Regions from separate parts of the Lysinibacillus sp. FSL K6-4013 genome, predicted to be linked through region 1. Evidence: riboswitches for the same ligand, from Rfam matches in the RefSeq annotation. Region 1 holds a riboswitch; each other region holds the start of a gene.
The links. Region 1 has a riboswitch for cobalamin ahead of nikA (nickel ABC transporter substrate-binding protein). Riboswitches for the same ligand answer to the same signal wherever they lie in the genome.

Region 1 (3,288 bases):
TCGATTTCTTTGGCGTTTGCTAAGCCTAATTTCGCCTCATACACACCACTAGCATTTGGTGTAGCTGATTCATTTGCAAAGCTATGTGGATCTGTAGGTGGTCCATTGGTCCGCCAGAAATTAATATCTACCTGGTCATCCATCAATTTTTGAAGACCGACCATTACATCTGCCCCTTCTAAATTCAACTGAACGCCAATTTTTGCGAGTTCACCTTGCATTAATTCTGCCATTGGTTTTTGAATCGCATCGGATGCAATGTAAATCAAATCTAAAGTCAACGGCTGTCCGTTTTTTGAACGAATTTTTTCACCCTTCGGTAATGTCCACCCTGCCTCATCTAGCAATTGTTGGGCTTTTTCTGGATTGTATACAATAGGTGCTAAATCTATATTGGCATAAGGAATTGCATCCCAGAACAATGTGTTCGCTACTTTTTCCGTACCATGTGTAATACTGTCGACCATTTGTTCCTTATTAATAGCATACTGAATGGCTTGACGTACCTTTAACTCAGATAATGGACCAGATTGTGTATTGAATAGCAGTGCTTTCGTAGATAAAGGCTCAGAGGTAGCAGTTTTGTATTTGCCACTGTCTTTTAAATACGTATAGTTATCTAAACTAATAATGCCACGGCCATAAATTAAATCTAATTCTTCGTTTTCAAATGCTAATGAAATAGATTCTGAGTCTGGGATAATTTTTACTTTTATTTGTTCTACTAATGGTTGTTCTCCCCAATAGTTTTCATTGCGACTAAATAATGCATATTCATCCTTTTTGTATTCAGTTAATACCCAAGGGCCTGTTCCAATCGGTGCTTTGATAGAATCTTGCGTCATATCACCATCTGGGAATCCGTTATCCCCTAAAAAACGGAAAGGTCTGACAAAGGCAAGTTCGTTTAAGACAGGATAATATGGCTCATCCAATTGCAGACGAATTGTAAAATCATCCACTTTTACAACCTCTTTCATGTGGTTAACCATCCCCATCCAAGAATGCATATCTCGATTCGCTAATACGGCGTCAAAGTTACGAATGACATTATCTGCATTAAATGTGGTGCCGTCTGAATATTTCACATCTTTTCTTAGATGGAAAGTATACGAAGTTTTATCCTCTGAGATGTCCCAGCTTTCGGCGAGCTTAGGCGTAACAGTACCATCATCGTTGTATTCCACCAAGGATTCATAAACCATTGCTTGGGCAGTCATTTGATTCGGTAAATATGTATGAGGATTCAATGGACCTACATCTAATGGCCAGCCAATCGTTATCATTTTTTCATCTGTTTGGTTTGCTGAGGTCTTTTCCTTTTCTTCATCCATGCCTGTACAGCCAGCAAGTAAACTGAACGTCAGGACAAGCAGGAAAGGAAGTAAATACTTTGTCAATCTCATTTTCTGTCTCCTATCTCTATTCGTAGTACAAATAAATCTACTTGTTGAAGAAGAGAAGGCATAAAAAAACCTTATTCTAAAAAAGAATAAGGACAGAAAAACCCACGATGAACAAGTCTCCATCCATCTCCCTATCTTTCGTAGATCATCAATGAATCTTCTTACAAGCAGGCATTCTGGCTCATGAATCATCATTTTGCTTCACCTTCCCAAGTACTCACTCAGTGGTATTTGAAACAAAACTACTCATTTACAGCTGCGGGACAGCATGGGGATTTCACCCATTTTCCTTTTAATTGAATGAAAGACGATTTCACTCAAACTTGTAATGATTGCTATGAAATTAGTAATAAACATAACATGCTCGCATGGTCACGTCAATTTTATTTTCTGAATATAATAAATAACATAAAAAGACTAGGGATTCACCCTAGTCTTCGTAATTGGAGAGTAGATGTAGTAGATTAAAAAATCATTTCGTTATCTTAATGTAGATTGCTGTACAGCTTGACGCAACGTTTTAGTAGCAGCAACCATATTGGCTAAAGCTGCAACGGTTTCTTCTTCTTTTCTCGTTTTTAAGCCACAATCTGGATTCACCCAGAATTGATGACGGTCCAGCACCTGTAGACTATCTTTCATAATAGTGAGCATTTCTTCCTCGCTTGGTACACGAGGGCTATGAATATCATAGACGCCTAAGCCAATTCCTTTATTATAGGGTTGCACTTGTAGTGAAGAAATAAGTTCCCCATGGCTTCGCGATGTTTCAATGGAAATCACATCTGCATCTAGTGCGCTAATCGGTTCGATGAAATCATTAAATTCGCAGTAACACATATGTGTATGGATTTGTGTTTCATCTTTGACACTAGATGTAGCAAGCTTGAAGGAATTGACAGCCCAATCTAAGTAAGCCCCCCATTCTTCCTTTCTAAGCGGTAAACCTTCTCTTAACGCTGGCTCGTCCACTTGAATAATCGAAATTCCTGCGTTTTCTAGTGCTTCCACCTCTTTGCGAAGTGCTAATGCAATTTGATAAGCGACATCTTGACGGGAAAGATCATCGCGCACAAAGGACCAATTTAATATCGTTACTGGCCCTGTCAGCATGCCCTTTACAAATCGCTTTGTTAGGCTTTGAGCATAGGCTGATTCTTTTACGGTAATTGGTGAGGCCCACGCAACATCTCCATAAATGATCGGAGGCTTCACACAGCGTGACCCGTATGAAACGACCCATGCTTTTTCTGTAAAGGCAAAGCCAGTCAATTTTTCACCAAAATATTCTACCATGTCTGTACGCTCAAATTCACCATGAACAAGTACATCGATATCTAATTCCTCTTGTATAGTGATCCAGCGCTTTGTTTCGTCTTCTAAAAATGTTTCATAGGCTTCATTCGATAATTGTTTCTTTCGCCACGCATTACGATTTCTTTTCACTTCATCTGATTGCGGGAAGCTACCGATTGTAGTTGTTGGAAACAGCGGTAATCCTAAGGCTTGTTGTTGGATCGTTTGTCGCTTCGTAAAATTACTGTGTCGTTCAAAATCTTGCTTTGTCACAGTTTGAACGGCTTGATGAATTAACTTATTTTGGCGGATTGGATGATTTTTTAGAGCCTCAATCGCCTTCATACTTTCTGAAAAATTATGTTGTAAGGAACCATCTTTATCTCGTCTGAATTTAGTCAGCCCCGTGATTTCTACGATTTTCTCATCTGCGAAGGCCAGAGACTGCTTTAAAACAGGGTCAAGATCATTTTCAAGAGAGGTTGTGATTGGAACGTGCTGTAGGTTACTTGATGGTTGAATCCATAGTTCAGCAGCATGACTTAGCTGTTCAATGGCTTGAATTGTCGCATTGACCTCCGCCAGG
Region 2 (3,288 bases), 1.7 Mb from region 1:
TTATAATCATATTGGAAAAGATCAAGATAGATATAGCTGTTGCCAGTACCATGCATTTTCGTAAAAGCTATTTGCATACAGTCACTCCTTAAAGGATGTTTTATGTATTTAATAGAAGATCTTGCTTTTCTATATTTAGCTAAACTTTTTCGTGAATTGTTCAGGAACATATGTAAGATACGGCTTCCCTGTCATTGGATGTGTTTGAATATCCGCAAAAACACCAAATACATCTTGCAGCACTGTTGGCGTAAGCACTTCCTCTGGGGTACCATGACAAACGATTCGCCCTTGCTGTAAAACGTAAATTTGATCGCAATACATAGCAGCAATATTCAAATCATGTAAAGCAGCTACGACGGTTAAATGCAAGGTCTGAATTAAATCCATAAGTTGAAGTTGATGTTGAATATCTAAATGATTCGTTGGCTCATCTAATATTAATACCTGTGCTTGTTGAGCAAGTGCTCTTGCAACCATGACACGCTTTTTCTCGCCACCAGAAAGCGAACTAAAGCTTCGTTTCTCTAAATGCGATATGCCCGTTTGCCTTAGAGCATCTTTAACAATTTGAAAATCTTTCTCTTGATCAAGCTCTAATAGCTTTTTATGTGGCGTTCTTCCCATACTGACTAAATCATGCACAGTGAAATCAAATAATACGGGTGTCTCTTGGCTTACAACAGCCAAATTTTTCGCAATAGCTTTACTTGATTGCTTTAATATATCTTGCTCATTTAATACTACTTTACCGCTTTCAGGTTTTAGCAGACGATACATATTTTTTAACAATGTTGATTTTCCGCTCCCATTAGGACCTATTAATCCAACAAATTGCTTTTCTTTTATTTGAATGCTTACATCATGTAGTATACGCTGATCGTAAATGGAGAATGATACTTGTTTCGCTTCTAATGTCATTGAAATTAATCTCCTTCACCGAATGAATAGTTGTTACGACGGAGAAGCCAAATGAAAAATGGTCCTCCACAAAAAGCTGTAATAATACCAATTGGCATTTCCTGGGGAGCAATGATGATTCGAGCAAAGGCATCTGCCCACACTAAGAATATTCCACCTATTAAAGCACTAATAGGTATCACGTATTTATAATTTGAGCCCACAATTAATCGCACAATATGCGGAATAATCAATCCCACAAAACCTATAGAACCACTAACTGCGACAAGCACACCTGTTAATAGAGATACTAGTAGTATTAACTGAATACGGAATTGCTGAAGATTAACGCCTAATGTCACTGCCGCTTCTTCTCCCAGTAATAATAAATTTAAATTGCGATAATGTAGCCACAGTAGCCCAAAAACAACAAAGAATACGAAAGCTGGAATCACAATATTATTCCATTTGGCTCCAGCTAAACTACCTAGCATCCAAAACATAACAGCCTTTAAGGCTCCTTCTTGCTTTGACATCATTAAAATAAAATTAGAGATAGCCGTTAAGATAAAGGACACAGCCATGCCTGCCAATAGCAAGCGGAAAATAGAGACACGTCCCCCAACACGTGATAAGAAAAAAACAAGTACTATGGCAAGTAATGAACCAAGGAATGCGGATACTGAAAGAGCGTAAATACCTAAAAATGAAAAGGCTCCTAAAATAATCACAGAAGTAGCTCCGACAGCTGCACCTGAAGAAATCCCTAGAATATACGGGTCTGCTATGGAATTACGTACAAGTGCCTGAATGGCTGCGCCTGCAATGGCTAACCCCGCTCCTACTATAGCAGCTAGCAAAACACGAGGTGCTCTTATTTGCCAGATGATGATTTCCTGAGAGCGACTCCAATCTTGCTCAATCGCATTTTGTATAAAAGGTATTTTAGAAAGAATCACTTTCCAGACATATAACGGTGTAACTGAAACTGAGCCAACCATTACAGCAAAGGTCATTGAAACAATTAAAACCATGAAAAGTACGAAGGAAAATAACATAAATTTTTTATTCATCTGTTTTAATCTCCTACTGAATATTGATGAATGAAGCAATAAAAAAAGGTATCCCATGCGAAAGTGCGCATAGAAATACCCTAGATTAAACAAAGTCAGAAAAATATCCAGCTATTGTCCGTAATTGCTTGCATCCTCGTGGGCATTACAGGTATTACTAAATGGCAGGTCTCCTGGCTTCGATTCACTATCCTATAATTGCCTTCCCATTCTTAAACAGTGGCAAATCATATTATAGGATTCCTCGTTACAGTTGCGGGACAGCGTCGGACTTCCACCGACTTCCCTTTTAAGTGATATTCAAAAATATCACACCAATAGTATTTGAAGTTATAAAATTGTGACGATTCTATCATACATTTTTATAGATAGATAGTCTACTTCAAGCAATTGAGTTAACTTATACGAATTATAAAGTTGACACAAATGCTTTCGTCTTTTACACTAACAGTAATAACTTATAAAACGAGGTGAACTTCATGGCAACCGTTACGCAACATAGTCATCATAAGTTAAGAACTGTTGACATTACCTATATTGGATTATTTTCAACGCTAATGATGGTGGGTGCTAATATCACGTCCTTTGCACCTTTTATGGTAGTTGGTGGTGTCCCCATTACGCTTCAAACCTTTTTTGCGATTTTAGCAGGACTTATTCTTGGTAGTAGAAAAGGTGCGCTCGCCTGTACAATTTATATGTGCGTAGGATTGGCAGGAGCTCCTGTCTTTGCTCGTTTCGGTGGTGGAATTGGCCAAATTTTAAGCCCAACCTTTGGGTTTATAATTACATTTATTTTAGCGGCATTTGTTGCAGGGTTGATTGTTGAACGAAGCGGTACAAAGAAAAGCTTTATCGTAGCTGCTTTGGTAGCAACAGCGATAAATTATTTGATAGGAACAAATTGGATGTTTTTTGCATACAAGCTTTGGGCAAGTGCACCAGAGAATTTTTCATATAAGCTCGCTTGGCTTTGGATGATTCCTCCTCTACCAAAAGATATTATTTTAGCTATTTTTGCTGGTGTCTTCGCCTATAGATTACAAAAAACATTGAAGATCATGCCCATTCAATAGCATATCTTCTCACCTATTTGTGCCAGATGTTTTTCATAGATCATATCCATCGTTTCTGCACATTTATTTGCTACATTAGGAGCAAAGAGTGAGGAGGATATCATATGAAATTCAATAAAAGATGGTCAGTCGGACTATTATCAGTAGTCGCTCTAATTAGTTTATCGGCTTGCACTGAGGAGCAAACAAAACCTGCATCCACTTCTAATGAAGCTGCTGAAAAAATGGATCATTCTACA
Region 3 (3,288 bases), 1.1 Mb from region 1:
GAAAAAAAATAAGGATGATGGATACTGCCATCAAAAAAGATTTAGATTCTTATTTAACCTATCTGGGAGAATTACTGTCATCATTTAAATTATTTAAGATATTTAATAATGAGGTAAACGCCATAGATAACTATCAAAAGAAAATTACCTTATTATACAAAAATACTCTTGATAAAATGCGTTTAAGCATAAAATCAGGATCAATAATAGAATTAATAAACTTTACAAGTTATTTGATTATCCTTATTATAGGTGCCTACTTTATTTATAAAGGAAGCCTCACGTTAGGAGTATTAATAGCATTCACAACCTATGCCAATAACTTTAGTCAGTCATTTTTAAGATTTTCCCAACTAAATTCATTTTTACAAGAAGCAATTGTGTCTGTAAATAGAGTGAAAAACTTAATGGAAGACAATAAATATCAGCTAAGGAAATTAGAAGTACCAGACTATGTAAATTCATCGCATCATTTTAATAAAGATAAAATAGTATTACGGAATGTAAGCTTTACCTATACTAATGCATTTTCTCCAGTTTTAGAAAATATAAATTTCCAAATACCTTTGAAGAAAATTGTATTGATTAAGGGAGAAAGCGGATCAGGTAAATCGACATTATTGAATATATTATCAGGTTTATACATTAATTATCAGGGTGAAATATTTCTATCCAATCAGAATATTAGATATATTCCTATTGATGTTTATAGAAAAAGGGTATGTTTGGTAACGCAAGAGCATTTTATAATGACAGGGACAATAAGGGAAAATTTGTTATTAGCAAAGCCGAATGCAACAGACGAAGAATTAATTCAAATTTGTAAAATGGTTAACATTTATTCATATATAGAAACGTTAGACTATAAATTTGAAACGCTTATAGGGCATAATGGGCTTGAATTATCTACTGGGCAACAGCAAAGACTTTCAATAGCAAGATCGCTTCTAAGAGATGCGGATATCTATTTGTTTGACGAGATTACTTCTGCGCTTGATAAAGACAACCAAATAAATATAGAATCATTACTTTTATATTTAAATAAAGAAAAACAAAAGACTGTTATATTGGTTACTCATCACCCTGCTTTAATAAATGAAGCAGATAAAATATTTGAAGTTGATAGGAATCAGGTGAACGAGAGGGATTCATTTGTTGTGACAGGTTCTTGATAAGCCTATATTGTTTGAATAGGTGGTGGTACTAAGTTAACACTCAAAAAATTTTTATCTATTGACACTAAAAAAGTTGTAAAGTAGATTTAACATAATTACATAAAAGCAATAGGTGCCCACTAGGGAGAATAGGGAATAAAGTGAAAAGCTTTAGCGGACCCGCCACTGTATAAGGAAGTTTCATAGTGTATGCCACTAGCGAATTGCTGGGAAGGTACTATGAGATGTTGAACTTGAGCCAGGAGACCTGCCTACTTGCTTTAGAAGATATAGATGATGGAAAAGTCTGTAGTTTATTTGTCATGACAATAAACTACAGACTTTTTATTTTGTCTTAATGAGAACGAGAGGAGAAATAATTATGCCATTATTACAAGACACGATTGAAAACATTCAAGGGGTTGATATGAAAGGTATGGAGCAAGCTAGAAAGCGGATTGATGCGCTTTGTAAGCCCCCAGGTAGCTTGGGTAAACTAGAATCACTTGCCGTACAGCTCTCTGGTATAACAGGACAATTATATCCGACGGTTGACAAAAAGGTGATGATTGTTTGTGCTGCAGATCATGGTGTATGTGAGGAAGGTGTAACCACGAATCCGCAAGATGTTACAGTCTTTCAAACATTAAATTTTCCTAAGGGGGGGACAGGCGTTTGTGCAATTGCGCGCATTACCAATGCAAAGGTGGTCACAGTAGATGTTGGGGTAAAAGCAGATATTCCACTTGATGCTGGTGTCATTATTCATAAAATTAAATACGGTACAGATAACATGGCACAAGGTCCAGCTATGTCCAAACAAGAAGCCATTCAATCGATAGAAGTAGGAATCCGTGTGGCCACTGAGGAAATCATACAAGGTGCTGATGTACTTGGTACAGGGGAAATGGGTATTGGCAATACAACACCAAGTGCTGCGATATTAGCTGTTCTGACTGGATGTGACCCTATAGAAGTAACAGGGTTTGGGGCAGGAGTTGGCCAAGGAGGCATTGCCTATAAAGCGGCGATTATTGAAAAAGCAATTACCTTAAATAAGCCTAATCCAAAAGATGCTATTGATGTTCTGGCTAAGGTAGGAGGATTAGAGATAGGGGCGATGACAGGTATTATTCTTGGGGCTGCAGTTCATCGTAAACCAGTGGTTATTGATGGATTTATTTCGACTATAGCTGCCCTCATTGCTTATAAGCTCGAACCAAAAGTAATCGATTATATTATTCCTTCCCATGCTTCAGAGGAGCCAGGGGCAAAAATTGCCGCTGCATTACTAGGTATTGAACCGATGTTGCACATGAATATGCGTTTAGGCGAAGGTTCTGGAGCAGCCTTAGCCTTTCCTATTTTAGATGCAGCTTGTTCAATGATGAAAAACATGGTGACATTAGAAGAAGCAATGCAGTTGTTAAAAAGATAAGCTAAGTTAATGTCTTCTTCAATCATATAAGGAATGAAACCCATAAAAGATTATTATTAGACAAAAAATAAAATAGCCAATGACTTAATTTTTGGTCATTGGCTGAATAGTATTTATGCACGATTTAACTTACGTAATGGCAAGCGCCACTTCATCGTATAGGAAAGAATACGTAACGCAGTAATTACCGCGAATAAAATATAAAGGAAAATGTCCCCTGTAAAAACCTCGAAGCCGATTAGTAGTCCAGCAAGAGCTGCCCAAACACCATAAACTTCATCACGGAGAACTAATGGTTTTCTTCTAGCTAATAAATCACGCACAATGCCACCACCTGAACCTGTTAACACAGCAGCTACAACTACAGCACTAACAGGCATATCCAGCTTGACAGCATAAAGTGCGCCTTGAATGGCGAACGCTGATAAGCCAATCGCATCTGTGAAGTTACCCCAACGATGCCAATGTTGAATCAGATGATGCGGAAAAATAAAAAATATCGTAATCGCAGCCAGCGCAATTTGAAACATCATATCCTGTCCCCATAGGGTTGTGACAGGTAGCCCGATGAGTAAATTTCGAATGGCTCCTCCACCAAAAGCAGTGACAATACCAAGTATATATACACCAAATAAATCGTATTCTTCTTCCATGGCAATAATTGCCCCAGAAATAGCAAAGGCAATTGTTCCTATG

Region 2: it holds a riboswitch for cobalamin, as region 1 does, so the genes downstream of both, MHB39_RS20290 (iron chelate uptake ABC transporter family permease subunit) here and nikA (nickel ABC transporter substrate-binding protein) in region 1, are expected to answer to the same signal.
Region 3: it holds a riboswitch for cobalamin, as region 1 does, so the genes downstream of both, cobT (nicotinate-nucleotide--dimethylbenzimidazole phosphoribosyltransferase) here and nikA (nickel ABC transporter substrate-binding protein) in region 1, are expected to answer to the same signal.

The regions. Positions count from the first base shown of each region.
Region 1 covers NZ_CP152031.1:2,367,975-2,371,262, reverse strand. The annotation lists gene nikA (nickel ABC transporter substrate-binding protein) at 1-1,406, opposite strand, end outside; cobalamin riboswitch at 1,555-1,748, opposite strand; gene metE (5-methyltetrahydropteroyltriglutamate--homocysteine S-methyltransferase) at 1,887-3,288, opposite strand, start outside.
Region 2 covers NZ_CP152031.1:4,093,039-4,096,326, forward strand. The annotation lists gene dapF (diaminopimelate epimerase) at 1-77, opposite strand, end outside; gene MHB39_RS20285 (heme ABC transporter ATP-binding protein) at 136-921, opposite strand; gene MHB39_RS20290 (iron chelate uptake ABC transporter family permease subunit) at 927-1,973, opposite strand; cobalamin riboswitch at 2,119-2,307, opposite strand; gene MHB39_RS20295 (biotin transporter BioY) at 2,453-3,049, shown strand; gene MHB39_RS20300 (YdhK family protein) at 3,154-3,288, shown strand, end outside.
Region 3 covers NZ_CP152031.1:1,281,649-1,284,936, forward strand. The annotation lists gene MHB39_RS06035 (ABC transporter ATP-binding protein) at 1-1,172, shown strand, start outside; cobalamin riboswitch at 1,269-1,445, shown strand; gene cobT (nicotinate-nucleotide--dimethylbenzimidazole phosphoribosyltransferase) at 1,537-2,592, shown strand; gene MHB39_RS06045 (trimeric intracellular cation channel family protein) at 2,706-3,288, opposite strand, start outside.